Regions from separate parts of the Pseudoalteromonas sp. CR1 genome, predicted to be linked through region 1. Evidence: predicted binding sites of a transcription regulator. Region 1 holds the regulator's gene; each other region holds the start of a gene.
The links. The regulator LexA, encoded in region 1, represses DNA repair genes until DNA is damaged. The targets are predictions, from matches to a motif close to TACTGTATNNNNATACAGTA.
Positions count from the first base shown of each region.

Region 2: the regulator LexA is predicted to act here: its motif matches at 2,048-2,067, upstream of KZZ04_RS04070 (SulA-like leucine-rich domain-containing protein).
Region 3: the regulator LexA is predicted to act here: its motif matches at 2,480-2,499, upstream of ruvC (crossover junction endodeoxyribonuclease RuvC).
Region 4: the regulator LexA is predicted to act here: its motif matches at 1,701-1,720, upstream of uvrD (DNA helicase II).

Region 1 covers NZ_JAHXRM010000015.1:31,971-36,225, forward strand. The annotation lists gene KZZ04_RS13465 (endonuclease) at 1-404, opposite strand, end outside; gene KZZ04_RS13470 (hypothetical protein) at 467-1,165, opposite strand; gene KZZ04_RS13475 (hypothetical protein) at 1,412-1,792, shown strand; gene KZZ04_RS13480 (PaaI family thioesterase) at 1,794-2,237, opposite strand; gene lexA (transcriptional repressor LexA) at 2,414-3,031, shown strand; gene coxB (cytochrome c oxidase subunit II) at 3,448-4,255, shown strand, end outside.
Region 2 covers NZ_JAHXRM010000002.1:258,521-262,775, forward strand. The annotation lists gene KZZ04_RS04060 (NCS2 family permease) at 1-1,227, opposite strand, end outside; gene KZZ04_RS04065 (tetratricopeptide repeat protein) at 1,347-1,802, shown strand; gene KZZ04_RS04070 (SulA-like leucine-rich domain-containing protein) at 2,092-2,535, shown strand; gene KZZ04_RS04075 (YchJ family protein) at 2,566-3,045, shown strand; gene KZZ04_RS04080 (DUF6172 family protein) at 3,362-3,664, opposite strand; gene KZZ04_RS04085 (VC2046/SO_2500 family protein) at 3,859-4,255, opposite strand, start outside.
Region 3 covers NZ_JAHXRM010000027.1:26,742-30,996, forward strand. The annotation lists gene KZZ04_RS17735 (ABC transporter permease) at 1-2,417, shown strand, start outside; gene ruvC (crossover junction endodeoxyribonuclease RuvC) at 2,548-3,072, shown strand; gene ruvA (Holliday junction branch migration protein RuvA) at 3,075-3,692, shown strand; gene ruvB (Holliday junction branch migration DNA helicase RuvB) at 3,700-4,255, shown strand, end outside.
Region 4 covers NZ_JAHXRM010000033.1:3,690-7,944, reverse strand. The annotation lists gene yrfG (GMP/IMP nucleotidase) at 1-62, shown strand, start outside; gene KZZ04_RS18350 (dUTP diphosphatase) at 59-682, opposite strand; gene KZZ04_RS18345 (YacL family protein) at 764-1,132, opposite strand; gene KZZ04_RS18340 (hypothetical protein) at 1,249-1,473, opposite strand; gene uvrD (DNA helicase II) at 1,785-3,950, shown strand; gene KZZ04_RS18330 (GNAT family N-acetyltransferase) at 3,928-4,255, shown strand, end outside.

The DNA.
Region 1 (4,255 bases):
TTTATTTCGCCAATGGCGGGGGCTAAATTGTTTATGTCGGCTTCCATCTTCCTAAATTTAGCACTGACCTTACGGCAATTTTTTCGCCCGCCGTTTTGCCAACATTGTAGTTGATGGCCAAACTCCCATGCCGGCACTATGTGCTCCCATTCAATACGTAAAGCGCGCTGATTTATTTTGCCAGAGCGCGTGAACGTATTACGTGGTACATAGCCACAACCCGTTGGATCTGGCACTAGTTTTTTACCTTGTTTGTTAATATCACAACCGCAATACAGGCTTTTTGCATTGTTCGGTAGTGTTTTTATTAAGTGCTTTTTAGCAGTAGAGAAACGAGTAAAGTCTTTACTTAATACCGAAAAACAGACACAGCAAGCCAGTAAGGCCAAAATCAATCGGGTCATATCCATCACATACGTGAACTACAGGAGCGCCTAGTTTACTGGCTTAACAGGCAAACATACACTTATTTAAAACTGCGTTTAATCCTTATATTTTGCAATAGCAGCAAAAAACCACTTAAACAAAAAAGTACACTGGTTGCTGCAAAGCTAATTAATAAAGGATTATTAAAGTTTTCACGCTCATCATAATCCATAATATGAAGCATCCAAAAAAAGTCGAAAATTCGCCACAGTGTACTGCGCACAGTAATCACTTGGCCTGTATCTGATGACAAATAGAGGGTGGTGCTAAATGTATCGTTAAATTGTACTTGCCATACATTTTTTTTATAACCGCTTTCTCGTGGTCCTACAGCTAATAATGCGGTACTTTCGGGTTGAGCATCAATAAGTAAATGTGCGTGCGCATTAGCAATTATTTGCTGTTTATTCGGCGCTTTAAATGGTTGCCCAGTAATGCCATTAAAGCTTTGTTGGTTGTCTTTACTGGTTACAGTTATAAGTGGGGTGAATAAGAAATGTGTGAAGGTTATTTTAGTCGGATTGGTTACTTTGGTTGCGATATCATCAATTGATGCGACGTAACTATGGCTTTTAAAAGGGTTGGCTAGAGTGCGTGTTGCTAGGTGTTTACCATGTACTTTTTCAAGCGGAATAGCGCTCATCACTAAACCGCCAAGCAACCAAGCTAGTATTTGTATTCCTAATAGGTAGCCTAACCATTTATGAAGTTTACGTGCTGGCTTAAATATTTTTTTCATAGGTGTTTATCTTATTATTTTTAATAAACATTTTACGCGAATGGTAGGCAAGGTGGGTGCGACAAAATGTCGCACTAGTGCATTAAAACTGAGTTGCAGCACACTAGCGCGAATAGTAAGTAGCAATAACACTCTAAAATAAGAATATTAACTGATAAAGTGTCTATTTATAGGGTGTTGATTTGGTATAACGATAAAACTGCGTTAAAGTTTGCAAGGTAACCATTAGAGGATAAATACGAAACAATGTCGGAAATTCAATTTTTAAATGTAGATCTAGAGCTTGAGTCAAAACAAGATATTAGTGTGCTGGTGGCCGACCTAAAAAAAGTCGCAACGATTTTACATTATGACAAAGACGAATACCGTCAATTAGCGCGTATTGAGGTAGCTGGCGATGTTAAATCACCAGACAAAGCAATAAACCATATTTGTGAGCTTATTGAATCGTGTTCACGCAATGCATTAAAGCAATGGTTAAGCTGTTCACGCAGAACGTTTGATATAGGATTTGAGTCAGGCACATCGCCAAAGTGTTTTAATCAAGCTTTGCATGCAGATACACTACTTCGTATATCTGCTATTGGCGCGGGTATAGAAATAACAATTTACCCTCTCGAGAAGTAACCTACGCTTTTCGTTCAACAACTGCTGCGGTCATTTTTGATACGCAGCACAGTTCGTTACGGCTATTTGTGATTTTTATTTCCCATACTGAGCTACGTTTTCCAATATGAAATGCGCGTGCTGTTGCCGTTAATGTACCATTACGAGAAGCCTTTAAATGGCTTGCACTTATTTCTTGCCCAACACAGTAAAATTTTGTGAAATCGACAACAAAATTAGCAGCATAGCTGGCTACCGTTTCTGCCAGTACAACGTTAGCGCCGCCATGAACCATGCCAATAGGATTATGATGTGCAGGGATTGCAGGCATAGTTGCGACTAAGTAGTCATCGCCTATCTCTGTTATTTCTATTCCCATGGTTTTCATTAGGGTACCTTGGCCACTAATCCCTTCGTCTAATTGTTTACACAGTGCTAATGTAATCGGTTGATGCCAAATACTCATATAGATTCCTTTAAATTTAATGAAGCAAGTTACTATTTTTATAGGCTATTTTAGAAAGCACCTAAAATGTACACGTACGGAAGTAATTTGGCTATTTGAACGGGTAATTTAAATTTGCGATTTTTATTTAACTGTATATACTCACAGTTAAATGTACTGTATGGAAAACCAGTTGTATGCGCCCATTAACTAAACGCCAAGCTCAAATACTCGAATTAATTAAAGTGTTTATTAAAGACACTGGTATGCCGCCTACACGTGCTGAAATAGCACAAACGTTAGGGTTTAAAAGTGCAAATGCCGCTGAAGAACATTTAAAAGCCCTTGCCAAAAAAGGGGTGATTAAAATGAAGCCAGGCGCAAGCCGAGGGATTCAACTTGTTGAAGAAGAGGAACCGGAGCAATTAGGTTTACCGCTTATTGGCCGAGTTGCGGCAGGCTCACCCATTTTGGCGCAAGAGCATGTTGAGAGCCACTGTAAAATTGATCCATTAATGTTTAAACCAGCTGCTGACTTTTTACTGCGCGTAAATGGTATGAGTATGAAAGATATAGGCATTATGGATGGCGACTTACTTGCTGTACATAAAACACAAGTGGCTGAAAATGGTCAAGTTGTGGTTGCTCGTGTTGATGACGATGTAACAGTAAAACGTATTGAAAAGGCAGGTCGTCAGGTATTACTTCATGCCGAAAATGACGAGTTTGCACCAATTAAGGTCGACCTTGAAACTGAGTCATTCAACATTGAAGGCTTGGCAGTGGGTGTTATTCGTAACGCAGACTGGATGTAGCTTTACCTTATTTTATAAATTGCGCACTATTTTGGTGCGCATTTTTATTTTTTTAAATTTGTTTTTTTTATTCATACTCCTTATTTCATTCTCAGCCCTTACTAACTCTCGATTTTAGCTACTTTTTTCTACGCTAAACTAAATCAACTCTCTACTTTTTACATATTTATTGTTTGTTTTTAATACAAAAAACTTGCATGCTGGTTAAATATTAACTAATTGTTAATGAACTGACGCTGGCAATACTCATCGCTTTTAAGTTTTGAGCACACACAATAAATTTGTTGCTAGCGCAGTGAATGCCAATTTTTTTTATAAATCAAATGGCATTAATACAAAAATAAAAATAACGAATTGGCGTTTAAGCCGTATGCCTCTTCGCTTTGCACTAGCAACAGCATCAAAGGAGTCGTCACATGGGTAAACTTAGTTGTACCTTGTGGCTTATATTGTGTGTTTTTCCGCAGTTAGCGTTGGCCAACAGCCAATATAATATGCGCAAGGGCGTTACAGATATAAGTGAAAATGTTTACGAATTACACATGACCATATTTTTTATATGTTGTGTAATTGGAATAATAGTGTTTGCCATCATGCTTTGGGCACTCATTCATCATCGAAAATCTAAAGGGGCGGTTCCCGCTCAATTCCACGAAAGTACTAAAGTAGAAATTCTTTGGACTGCTATACCATTTGTTATATTAATTGCGATGGCAGTGCCAGCTACAAAAACGTTAATAGCGATGGAAGATGCCAGTAAAGCCGACTTAACAATTAAAGTGACTGGCTCGCAGTGGAAATGGCATTATGAATACATGGGAGAAGACGTAGAGTTTTACTCAATGCTTGCAACCTCTCAAGATGAAATTACCAATTTAGCAGATAAAAACCCAAATTATTTGCTTGAGGTAGATAAACCCCTCGTACTGCCAATTAATAAAAAAATTCGTTTTTTAATGACCTCAGATGATGTTATTCACTCTTGGTGGGTACCAGACTTTGCCGTTAAAAAAGACGCAAATCCGGGCTTTATTAACGAAACATGGACCAACATAAACGAAGAAGGGATTTACCGAGGCCAGTGTGCTGAGCTGTGTGGTAAAGATCATGGATTTATGCCTGTTGTAGTTGAGGCTAAATCTGAAGCTGATTTTAAAGTATGGCTTGCCGACGCTAAACAAGCTAAACAAAAAGCTGCTTTAGCTGATGCAGCTTTACTTGATC
Region 2 (4,255 bases), on a different contig from region 1:
GCTGCGTTTACCACAAAGTAGCTTAACCGCCGTGTATGAAACAAAACCAAGTGCAATACCATGGGCAATTGAAAACGTAAGCGGAGTCATCAACAGTACAACGGCGACGGGAATTGCGTCTGTCATATCGTCCCAATCTACAAACTTAAGGTTTTGTAGCATCAGCACAGCAACATACAAAATTGCGCCCGCTGTTGCATAAGCCGGTACCATATTAGCTAACGGCGCAAAAAACATCATAAGTAAAAAGCAGCAGCCAACTACAACTGCAGTTAAGCCTGTACGCCCGCCAACAGATACACCCGCAACTGACTCTATATAAGATGTAGTCGTTGAAGTACCTAACATTGCACCTGCAATAGTGGCTGAGCTATCAGCACTGAGGGCACGCCCTAAACGTGGCATGTTTCCTTTTTCATCTGCAAGACCAGCCTTTTGAGTTACAGCAACAAGCGTGCCCGACGTATCAAATAAATCGACAAACAAAAATGCAAAAATAACGCTAAGCATTGAAAGTTCTAAAGCTGCAGCAAAATCCAATTGCATAAAAGTAGGTAGGATTGAAGGAGGGGCTGCGATAATTCCTTGGTATTCAACTAAACCTAAACCAAGTGAGATAGCAGTGACCAATAATATGCTGATCAAAACCCCACTTTTAAAATCACGATATAACAATGCCGCAATAATAAAAAAACTGAATATAGCCAGTAGCGGTCCCGGAGATGTTATGTCTCCCAACTGCACAAATGTAGCAGGACTTGCCACAATAATCCCAGCATTTTTAAGGGCAATTAAGGCCAAAAACGCACCAATACCTGTCGCAATAGCCCGCTTTAACACTAAAGGAATGGCATTTATTATCCATTCTCTAACCTTAAATAAACTTAACAATAAAAAGATACAGCCCGACATAAATACTGCGCCCAACGCAGCTTGCCACGTGTATCCCATACCTAATACAACGCCGTAAGTAAAAAAGGCGTTTAACCCCATACCAGGCGCTAACGCTAATGGATAATTGGCCCACAACCCCATAATAAAACAACCGATTGCAGCAGCTATACAAGTAGCAACAAAAGCAGCCCCTTGATCCATTCCTGCTTCTGCTAACATGGCCGGATTCACAAATACAATGTAAACCATAGTGATAAAAGTAGTCATCCCCGCAACGCATTCTCGGCGAACCGTGGACCCATTTTCGTTAATTTTAAATAAAGCTTCGAGCATAATGAACTTACAACAATAAAAAGTAGCAAGATTTTATCATAAAAAGTATATTTTTCAGGACATTTTACCTTGCGATATACTAAACTATTGAAGTAATTAACTATACCGAATGACAGCATATGATAAAAACAACACCAACCGGTCAGGATTTAGAACAGCAATTAGACAACATTTTGTCTTTTGTGACACAACCAAGTGATACTAGTTCGCCTCCTGAAAGTGATAGCTCTCAACAAACTACGCTTAATAAGGCACTCTATTATTTAAAAAATAGCCAGCCTGCCCTCGCTGCAAAATGGATGCGTTTATCGGCAATGTCTGGTGATCATCGTGGGCAATTTTATTTAGGCTTATTTTTTGTAAAAGGCCAAGGCGTTCCACAAAGCGTATTTCATGGAGTTGCATGGCTAAGTTTGTCGAGCAGCCAAGGTCATGAGCCTGCTACGATTGCGCTTGCCGATTTAAGAAAATATATAGAAACAAAACGTTTTAAAGATGCCCAATGTTATGCCGCAAGTCTGTATGAACAAATTCATCAGTTACAGTATGCCCATTTAATTCCCTCCGCACCTTAGCCAGAGCCTCCAAAACTGAGCCCCTCAAGATACTGTATACAGTACTGTTCTATACTTTATATTTAAAAACCCATGAACAAAACCTTTCACCCTGTACGAAAAACACTCACACACGGGCATTTCGATAAAATAAAAAACAATAAATATCAATAAGATAAATATTATCTCTACTATTTTTTAAAATAAACTCTGAATTTGTATAAAAAAATAGCAAAAAAACACTTGCGCCATAACACTGTATAAACTACTGTATACATGTACTGTATATAAACCCAGTGAGCGAGATATCATGTTACAGCCTATAACCGTAAGAACAGTAAAGAGCTACCAGCAAGACGAACTATCTGATTGTGTAAATGTTATTCAAATTGAAGATGAGATTTCTGCGACATTTGAGCTTTTAAAGGTGTTACACCAATACAACAGCTTAAGTGCATGGACTTTGCTAATCGCACCGGATCATGTTCCTAGCAAGGCTTTACTTGATTCATGCTCAATAGATACAAGTAAACTATTGGTTATTAGACAAAAACATCTAGTGAATTTAGAGTATGTATTACGCAGCGCACTTTATAACGGTAATTTTGCAGCAGTAATTACGTGGACAGACATGTTGAACAACCAACTGTTAGCTGATTTATCTCTTGATTTAAATAAGACAACAACGAAGTTGTATTGTTTTACTAAAAATTCTAACGTTATTGATGTACCTTCTTTAAAGCAAGCTTGTTAAACTAACGTTTTAAATTTTTTTATTAATTTTATGAACTCATTAGATAACAACGCTTGCCTGTGTGGTAGTCAACAGAATTACAAAAACTGCTGTGAACCACTATTATTAGGTGATAAACAAGCAGACACACCCGAGCAGTTAATGCGCTCTCGATTTACAGCTTACGCACAAAAAAATGCTAAATATATATACCAAACTTATGCGAGTGAGAAACAAGCAGAAAACCCTGTCAAAGAAATTAAAGAGTTTGCAACTAGTTGTCGATTTATAAGCTTATCTGTTATTGATACAAACAATGATGGAGATAGAGGAGTTGTTGAGTTCAAGGCAAACTACTTTTATCAAAATCTTTACTGTGAATTACACGAGCGGTCTCAATTTATTAAAGAGCAAGACCAGTGGCGATACCTCGATGGTATTATATTTCCAGTAGCTGATATCAAAGTGGGCAGAAATGATGATTGCCCATGTGGTAGTAACAAAAAATATAAAAAATGCCATAGCGCATAAAAATCCTCTTTTAAGTGAAGTGCACTGGGCACCTCACTTAATAGCTATTCAAACACAACCATTTAATGTAAAGCCTTAGCAATATTTATAAATATAACTCCCTTTATAACTCGTAAGGTTTAATACTAATTCCATTCATTGAGTGGCTTATACTGGTGTTAAAAGTAGTATTACTAACAATAAAAAAGTTAACGTCTTAAAACGATATGTAATGTTTTGCATTGGTTTAAAAGCATAAAGGTTGAATGTAATCTATAGGCATAAAAAATGGGCCAATGGGCCCATTTAAATAGTTTGATATGCACAAAACTAATTATTACTCGTCGTTATCAAGGTCTAACTGTTGGCGCTGTGCAGGTCTCGCTAATATTTCTAAGTAGAAAGACGTTAATTCTTGCTTTTCAATATCGCTAATGCAGTTGCTGATTTCAGCCACATGAACCACTTGAGCATCTTCGGCCGTTTTACCGAACTTACAGTCAAACGCCCAATAATCTGCATCTTCTGGTAGAGTTTTGTTGCGCTCTCTTTTCAAATATTTTTTCACTTCATGCTTCGCAGCATCAACCATACGAGGGTATTTGATTTTCTCGTGATTTAGCGTGAATGTTTTCTTCATTACGTTCCTAATTACCTTGGTTTAATGATAACGGCATTCATGTCATACCATTTGTAGCCATTATAGCAATTGCATTTAATTTTTGGATGCTTTTTTTACATTAAATCAAATTTTAGTCAATTGGGCTTTGGTGTCACCATAAAATCTTATCAATGATGGCGATAATGGTTGGAAATTATTTATGGCAACGTAAATTATGCCATCGTCAAATGTAATGGTTCTCGCTGATTTACGTCTGTTAATACATTATAAAAGCCTGCTACATCCATCTTCGGATTATCTATTTCAATTTCGTTTTTTTGTATTCGCCTGCGCACAGCAAGTTCACAATTATCTATAATGGTCAGGGGTATGTGATTTACGTCATCTCTAATCGAAAAAGGCTCGGGGTTTAAACACTGGTTTAGTTTTATATCGGCCATACCTTTATTTTCACCTACCAAGCTCAAGCGATGTGCATTAAGTTGGCCTATTAGCATATTAAATTCACTGGGCGCTAATGGTTGCTTTGGTCCTGCCCCTAATTGATCTCTTAACTGCGCTTCATCTGCGGTTGTATCTTCAGTATCAGTTTTGGGTAAATGAAATTGA
Region 3 (4,255 bases), on a different contig from region 1:
CGGTATTAACAGTACTCACGTTGTCTATGGTTACAGAGCGAATAGCACAAAGCATCGCCCAAAAAAGCAGTGCATTTATTGCCGCCGACCGAGTTCTTGCAAGTAGCCATGCTATTGATACCGCTTTTATTGAGCAAGCCAAAAGTCAAAATTTACAAACCGCGCAAATGGTGTACTTCGACACCATGTTATTTGCTAACGACGAGATGCAATTTAGTTCAGTAAAAGCTGCGTCAAATGCATACCCGTTGAAAGGGCAGCTTAAGGTAAAAAATACATTAACGGGTGAAACGATTATTGCAAATGCTGGCCCAAGGCCAGGTAACGTATGGCTTAGTGAGTCTGTTTTTTACTCGCTCAATATTGATGTTGGTTCGCAAGTTGAGCTAGGTGCGGCGTTATTTGATGTTGAAAAAGTTATAGTAGAAGAGCCCGATGCGCCATTTAATGTGTTCTCAAGTAGCCGCCGTGTTTTAATAAATATTGCAGATGTGCCCAAAACTGAGGTCGTTCAACCTGGAAGTCGTGTTTTTTACCGCCAGCTTTATGCAGGTAGTGAAGACGACATAAACAGCTTTTATGACTGGTTAAAACCACAAATGAAAGAAAACCAACAATGGTATGGCGTAAAAGACCGCCAATCACCTATTTCTAATAGTTTAAATCGAGCAGAGAGCTTTTTATTGTTGGCGGGTTTACTCGGTATCATTTTAGCTGCAGTGGCTATTGCTGTATCAGCTAAACGTTATTGCGAGCGTCAATACGACCCTGTTGCAATGATGAAAACATTGGGCGGTAGCCGCTCAATGATCCGAAAAATTTATATGCTTCATTTATTGCTTGTCTGTGCAATGGCAGTAAGCATCGGTTTGCTAATTGGTTACGGCTTGCAAGAAATAGCGACGGGGTACTTATCAAAAAGTATGGGCACAGAATTACCCATGGGGGGGGTTAAACCTTGGCTTGTGGCAATTAGCACGGGTGTAATTTGCGCCGTTATGTTTTCTATTAAACCTTTGTTTGACTTGTTCGATATTCCACCGCTTAGGGTGTTGCGCCGTAACTTAGGCGACAAATTAGCGGTAAGCCGTGTGCATTTGGGTATGAGTGCATTGACCGTATTTTTGTTAATGTGGTTATTTAGTAACAATATAAAAATAACGCTTATCTTATTTATAACCACACTTACCTTAATTGGCGTGTTGTTTTTAATATCGAAGCTTATTTTTGGTGGTGGCCGAAAACTGGGTTTAAAACCAGGTAATAGTTGGTCGTTGGCCATTGCGTCTATTCAAAAACGCGCCAATGTAAATGCTGTTCAACTTATTAGCTTTTCGTTAGCCATTAAACTGCTTCTGTTTTTAGTTGTGCTTAAAAATGACATGATTGCCGATTGGCAGTCGCAATTACCCAGCGATGCGCCAAATGCATTTTTAGTTAATATTACACAAAACGATCTTGAGCCAATTAATAACTACCTCGCTGAAAAAGACATTTTAGTGTCTGACTTCTTCCCAACGATTCGAGGGCGGGTCAATGCGGTAAATGGCGAGTTGGTTGCTCGTGAGGTCTCTCTTCAAGACAATGAGAAAAAAGACGAGGAAGCGCGTTCAGGTATTGGCCGTGAGCTAAATTTAACATGGCTTAAAGATGTACCAGCTCAAAACGAAATAATACAAGGCGAGTGGTTTGGTGAAAACGCAGTGGCTGAAGCATCAATTGAAGAGTCAATGTTAGAGCGCCTTGATGTTGAAATAGGCGACACGCTTACCTTTTTAATTGGCGCGCAGTCGTTTGATGCTAAAATTACCAGCGTTCGTACTGTGAATTGGGCAACGCTTAAACCTAACTTCTTTATTATACTCAGCCCAGATGTACTTAAAGATTTTCCGGCAACGTATATTTCGTCGGTTAGGATAGAACCTGAGCAAAAGCGTGACTTTAGCCAACTATTACGTACCTACCCAACAATTACAGCAATCGATGTAGATAACTTTGTAAAGCAAATACAAACCACCATATCTCAAGTTTCACTCGCGATTGGTTTTGTACTTGCCATTGTTGTTTTATGTGGTGCGCTAGTACTTATTTCGCAAGTACAAGCGAGCTTGGGTGAACGGATGCAAGAAATTGTAATTCTGCGAACATTAGGCGCTAAAAGCCGTTTAATTAAAAATGCGACCTTGTACGAGTTTTTATTATTAGGCGGATTAGCTGGTTTAGTTGCTGCATTCTTTAGCGATTTAGCACTGTTAATTGTGCAGCAACAAATGTTTGAACTTTCGGGCAAGCTCCATCCACATATATGGATTATAGGCCCGCTTGCCGGTGGTTTATTTGTAGCAGGGTTAGGTTATTTAATGATTGCCCGTACCCTTAAACAAAATACCCAAGGGTTAGTGCGTGCTTTGGGGTAAAACTAGTTAATTTGGCTTTAAAAATGCTCGCTTTATATGCGAGCATTTTTGTTTTTGCTTGGTACTGGTATTTTATACAGTGCTCTGGCATTATTAGCCTAATTTAGAATAAAAATAACGAGAATGTTACTTGGCCATTATTTTAGGGATCGACCCAGGATCGCGTTTGACTGGTTACGGTGTAGTTGCCCACCAAGGCGCTAAATTTACTTATTTAGGCAGTGGGTGTATAAAATTAGCCGATCATCCTTTTCCGGTTCGCCTTAAAATGATTTATCAGGGCATAACTCAGCTTGTAGAGCAGTTTTCGCCTGAAACGTTTGCTATCGAAAAAGTGTTTATGGCTCATAACCCCGATTCAGCGTTAAAACTTGGCCAAGCACGTGGTGCGGCCATTGTAGGTGCTGCAATGGCAGACTTACCTGTGTTCGAATATTCAGCAAGGCAAATTAAACAAGCTGTAGTAGGTAACGGCGGTGCAGATAAAAGCCAAGTACAACATATGGTAAAAAATATCTTAAAATTACCGGGTACACCCCAAGCCGATGCTGCAGATGCATTAGCAATTGCTATTTGCCATGCACACTCAGAACAAAATTTAATCAAACTGGCGGGTAGCGCAAGCAAAACCGTTAGAGGACGCTTAAGGAAATAACAATGATCGGCCGCTTAAATGGTATTTTAGTTGAAAAACAACCTCCCGAAATCTTACTTGAAGTAAGCGGTGTGGGTTATGAAGTACAAATGCCAATGACCTGTTTTTACGACTTACCAAAAGTGGGTGAAAACGCGATTGTTTATACTCATTTTGTAGTTCGTGAAGATGCGCAGTTATTGTTTGGTTTTAACAATAAAACAGAACGCGCATTATTCAGAGAGCTTTTAAAAGCAAACGGGGTAGGGCCAAAACTCGGGCTCGCTATTTTATCGGGGATGTCGGCGCAGCAGTTCGTTAGCTGTGTAAATAATGAAGATGCTACATCGCTGGTGAAATTACCGGGCGTGGGTAAAAAAACCGCTGAGCGTTTAGTGCTTGAAATGAAAGACCGTTTAAAAGACTGGGGCAATGATTTATTTACACCGTTTAGCGACAGTGCAGTAATAGAACCCCATAGTGATACATTAGTCGCTAATAATGCAGCCGATGATGCGGTATCGGCACTTGTTGCGTTAGGTTATAAATTGCCTCAGGCGCAAAAGGCGGTAAAATCGGTGAGTAAACCAGATATGTCTACAGAGGTTCTTATAAAAGAATCTTTAAAATCGATGTTGTGAGTAACCCATGATTGAAGCGGATCGCTTAATTGATGCGACTGAAAAAACAAACGAAGACTCGATTGACCGAGCAATTAGGCCAAAACTGTTGGCTGATTACCGAGGTCAGCCGCATGTTAAGCAGCAAATGGAAATATTTATTGAAGCTGCACGCAGCCGCGACGAGGCGCTTGACCATTTATTAATATTTGGACCGCCGGGTTTAGGTAAAACCACCTTAGCTAATATTGTCGCAAACGAGTTAAACGTAAATATTAAAACCACCTCAGGGCCTGTACTTGAAAAAGCAGGTGATTTAGCGGCACTACTTACTAATCTTGAAGAAGGTGATGTGCTGTTTATCGATGAGATACATAGGCTAAGCCCGCAAGTTGAAGAAATACTTTACCCTGCAATGGAAGATTATCAACTTGATATAATGATAGGTGAAGGCCCTGCTGCGCGCTCTATAAAGTTAGATTTACCACCGTTTACGTTAATTGGGGCTACAACTCGTGCAGGGTCACTTACGTCGCCACTCCGTGACCGCTTTGGCATAGTGCAGCGCTTAGAATTTTATTCAG
Region 4 (4,255 bases), on a different contig from region 1:
AGCAACCACACAACGAAATAGCCGATTACTTAAATGTAACCGACTATCGTACTATTATTTAGCTTTTTGGGTAACGTGCCTCAAGGCCTTGGTAAACTAACTTTGCAAAGTCTGCATGTTCGGTATCAAGGCTTTTAACCACTTCAACCAAGTGTTCGTTATCTTCTTGGCCGTTCCATACTTTAATGTAGCTACCATCTTTATAACCATGGTCTTGGCGGAAAAAATTTAAGGTGTTTTTACCGACGTAACCACGGTATAAATCGTCAATATCCATGCCCATTTGTGCCATACAACCGGCAAAGGCTGCTGCATTAAACGCTTTATCTGCAACTGCAGATGCCGCAAGTATTTCTAACGTTTGCTTGAAGTCGTCCGCTTGCTGTACTTGGCTCAACTCACTTTCTAATTGCTTTGCTAAGTCTTGATAGCTTGTTTTACCGTCAATACGTAGCGACAAACCAAAGTGAAAAATATCAACTAATTCTAAAATAACTTGCTCGGTATCGGGTGTTTGTTTTTTCCACCACTTCCAGCCATGGTGATCTAGCATTTCGGCACACTCAACCCAAATAGCGCGATACCATTCAAACCCTTGTGTAAACCATTGCTCATGCACTTTTGTATTCATGGCGTTTTGCATTTCTAGCATGACTACTAGCTTATTTAAATTGGCAGACATATCAATTCCTGTCGTTTTTAGTTGTTTTAATAATACAGAGAAAACGCTGTTTTTGCATTTGCTATGTCTGTTTTAGTTATTTTATCGATTACTGGTAAACTCATACCACGACTCGATTAAATCAATAAAGTCTTCAAAACCACATCCACTGCTTAAGTCGTTTTCTTCAAGCATTAAATCGTCATCTTGATAGGCAATTAAGTCTTCGCTGTCTTGGTGCAGTGCATGCGCTTCAAATAAGGCTTCATCTTTAGATAAAATTAAATCTATTTCTTGGCCTTTTAAAGTCACAGGCTCAAAGCTCGTTTTTACCGACGCAATAAGTGCTTGCACCATAGCCACTTTGTCTTTGCCAATTTCTTCGTTTAACCAACGGCCAATGATTGCATGCTCGCTGCTTATTTTAATGCGCAGCCCACTAATAGGGTCGCGAATAAATTGATATTCCATAGGGTTTGCCTATAAATCTTTAATTGCGTAATTATATACGTAAACGCCCGCAAACCACAGGACATATAAAGCAAAATAGCGCCACACGGGCGCCATTTTATTCAGCTCTAAAGCCGTTAACTTCGCGATCTATAACGCGCTGCGTCAATAATTGACCATAAGTAAATAATAGGCACTAATACAAAACCAACGAGTACACATATAAGTGCGTAACTTATGACAATAGCTAGCGCAAAAAATATAGCAGCTAAAATACGCCCTTGTACTAATTGCCCTAAACCAGGAAAAAATATATTACACAACGCAGCAATTACATTACCGCCAGACCCTTGATCAGCCATACTCACCTCTGTAGTTAATTAATTTTAAATTTTAGTTATTTACTTACTATCACACTTTATGCCAATTTATTAAAGCTTAAAAATCAGTTAGTTAAATTACGACTCTCTAATTGCTTTGGTATTTTTTACTAAATATAGGTCAATTTGATTATTTTTATTATTAATTTTAGTCACTTATCGATACTAAAACTAGCCAGCTGATTGGTTTTAGAGGTTATTTTTAGAATAGCTGTTCATAAAAACAGTATTTTATTTAGCCTAACAAAAACACCTGTTATACTGCCCTCAATATTGATTAAAAAGGCGTAACGATGGACGTTTCAGAATTACTCGATGGCTTAAATGACAAACAACGCGATGCCGTTGCAGCCCCATTACAAAACATGCTGGTATTGGCGGGTGCTGGGTCTGGTAAAACACGAGTGTTAGTTCATCGTATTGCGTGGCTTATGCAGGTTGAACAAGCCTCTGCTTATAGTATTTTTGCGGTAACCTTTACCAATAAAGCGGCTAAAGAAATGCGCACTCGTGTTGAAGAAACCTTAAAAGCACCGGTCGGTGGCATGTGGATTGGTACTTTCCACGGTTTATCACATCGAATTTTACGCGCTCATCACCGTGAAGCTAACTTACCAGAAGCCTTTCAAATTTTAGACTCTGACGACCAACTCCGTATGATCAAGCGCTTATTAAAATCAATGAATATTGATGATAAAAAGTGGCCAGCTAAACAGTTTGGCTGGTACATAAGCGCTAAAAAAGACGAAGCACTTCGTCCTAAAGATATTCAAGCGTATGATATAAACGAGCAAATGATGCTGCGTGTATATGCCGCCTATCAAGAAGCGTGTGACAGGGCTGGTTTGGTCGATTTTGCTGAAATACTCCTACGTAGCTATGAGGTGCTTAAAAATAACCCTACGCTACTTCGCCACTACCAACAGCGCTTTGCGCATATGCTGGTAGACGAATTCCAAGATACCAATACCATTCAATACGCATGGTTAAAGCTGCTCGCAGGCGATACGCAAAGTATTATGATTGTGGGCGATGATGACCAAAGTATTTATGGCTGGCGCGGCGCTAAAATAGAAAATATAAAACGTTTTTTAACTGACTTTGACGCCGAAACTATTCGCCTTGAACAAAACTACCGCTCAACCGCAACTATTCTTAAAGCATCTAATGCGCTTATAAAAAATAACTCAGAGCGCATGGGTAAAAGCTTATGGACCGATGGCAACGAGGGCGAGCCTATATCAATTTACGCCGCCTTTAACGAGCTAGACGAAGCCCGCTTTGTAAGCAGTAAATTACGTAGCTGGTTAAATGCCGGTAACGCGTTACAAGACGCCGCCATTTTATACCGTAGTAATGCGCAATCTCGTGTACTTGAAGAAGCCATGCTACAAGAAGGATTAAAGTACCGTATTTACGGTGGTATGCGATTCTTCGAGCGTCAAGAAATTAAAGATGCGCTATCGTACTTACGCTTAGTCGGTAATCGCCAGGACGACGCCGCATTTGAACGAGTAATTAATACCCCTGCACGTGGTATTGGCGACAAAACTTTAAGTCATATACGCGACTGCGCCCGTGCTGAGTCACTTCCGTTATGGTACGCAGCGAAAGCTATTGTTGAACAACAGCACTTATCGGGCAGAGCAGCCGGCGCTGTTAGCAAATTTGTTGAGCTGGTTGAGCACATTGAAGACAAAATTAGCGACCTTACATTACAAGAGCAAGCTAAGTATGCAATTCAAACGTCTGGCCTTATGGCTATGTATCAGGCAGAAAAGGGCGAAAAAGGTCGTGCTCGTGTAGAAAACTTAGAAGAGCTTATAAGCGCATGCGATCAGTACGAACTCCCTGAAGAAGAAGAGTTTAGCTCACCACTACAAGGCTTTTTAGCCTATACCTCGCTTGAGTCTGGTGAAGGGCAAGCTGATGAGCACGAAGATGCCGTGCAAATGATGACTCTGCATTCAGCTAAGGGCCTAGAATTCCCGCTTGTATTTATGGTGGGCGTGGAAGAAGGTATGTTTCCATCGCAACAAAGTAATGAAGAGTCTGGTCGATTAGAAGAAGAACGTCGCCTATGTTACGTAGGTATGACCCGCGCTATGGATAAATTATACATTAGCCACGCCGAAAGCCGCCGCCTATACGGACAAGAGAAATACCATAGCCCTTCACGTTTTTTACGCGAAATTCCTGAGGACTGCGTTGAAGAAATTCGTATCAAAACGCAAGTTTCGCGACCACCGGCAGCAGGACGCTTTAGTGCATCAGTCAGCCATGCCGCCTTTGAAGACAGCGGCTTTAATTTAGGCCAACGTGTACTGCATGCTAAGTTTGGTATTGGCACGGTTCTTAACTATGAAGGCAGCGGCGCGCAATCGCGTGTACAGGTAAACTTTGATGACTTAGGCAGCAAATGGTTAGTAACGGCTTATGCACGATTACAAGCTGTATAAAGCTCACGTAAACACGTTAGAAAAAACACTGGTTGGCGCTTATCATCGCCAACTTGTGCTCATTACTGGCAGTACCGCTTGGTGCTACAAGCTATTAGGTGAATTACTTCAAACTGAAAATACACTCGTCGTTTCTAAAAATACCTCATTAAATAACGCGCAGTGGCCTAATCGTACCCATCAAATTTTAGGGCAAGAATATTCACACGCCGTATACGATGGCTTTAGTGGCTTACACCCTGATATATTGGCTGCCATTGCAGGTACGGTAAAAGCAGGCGGTATATTATATTTACTGCTACCAG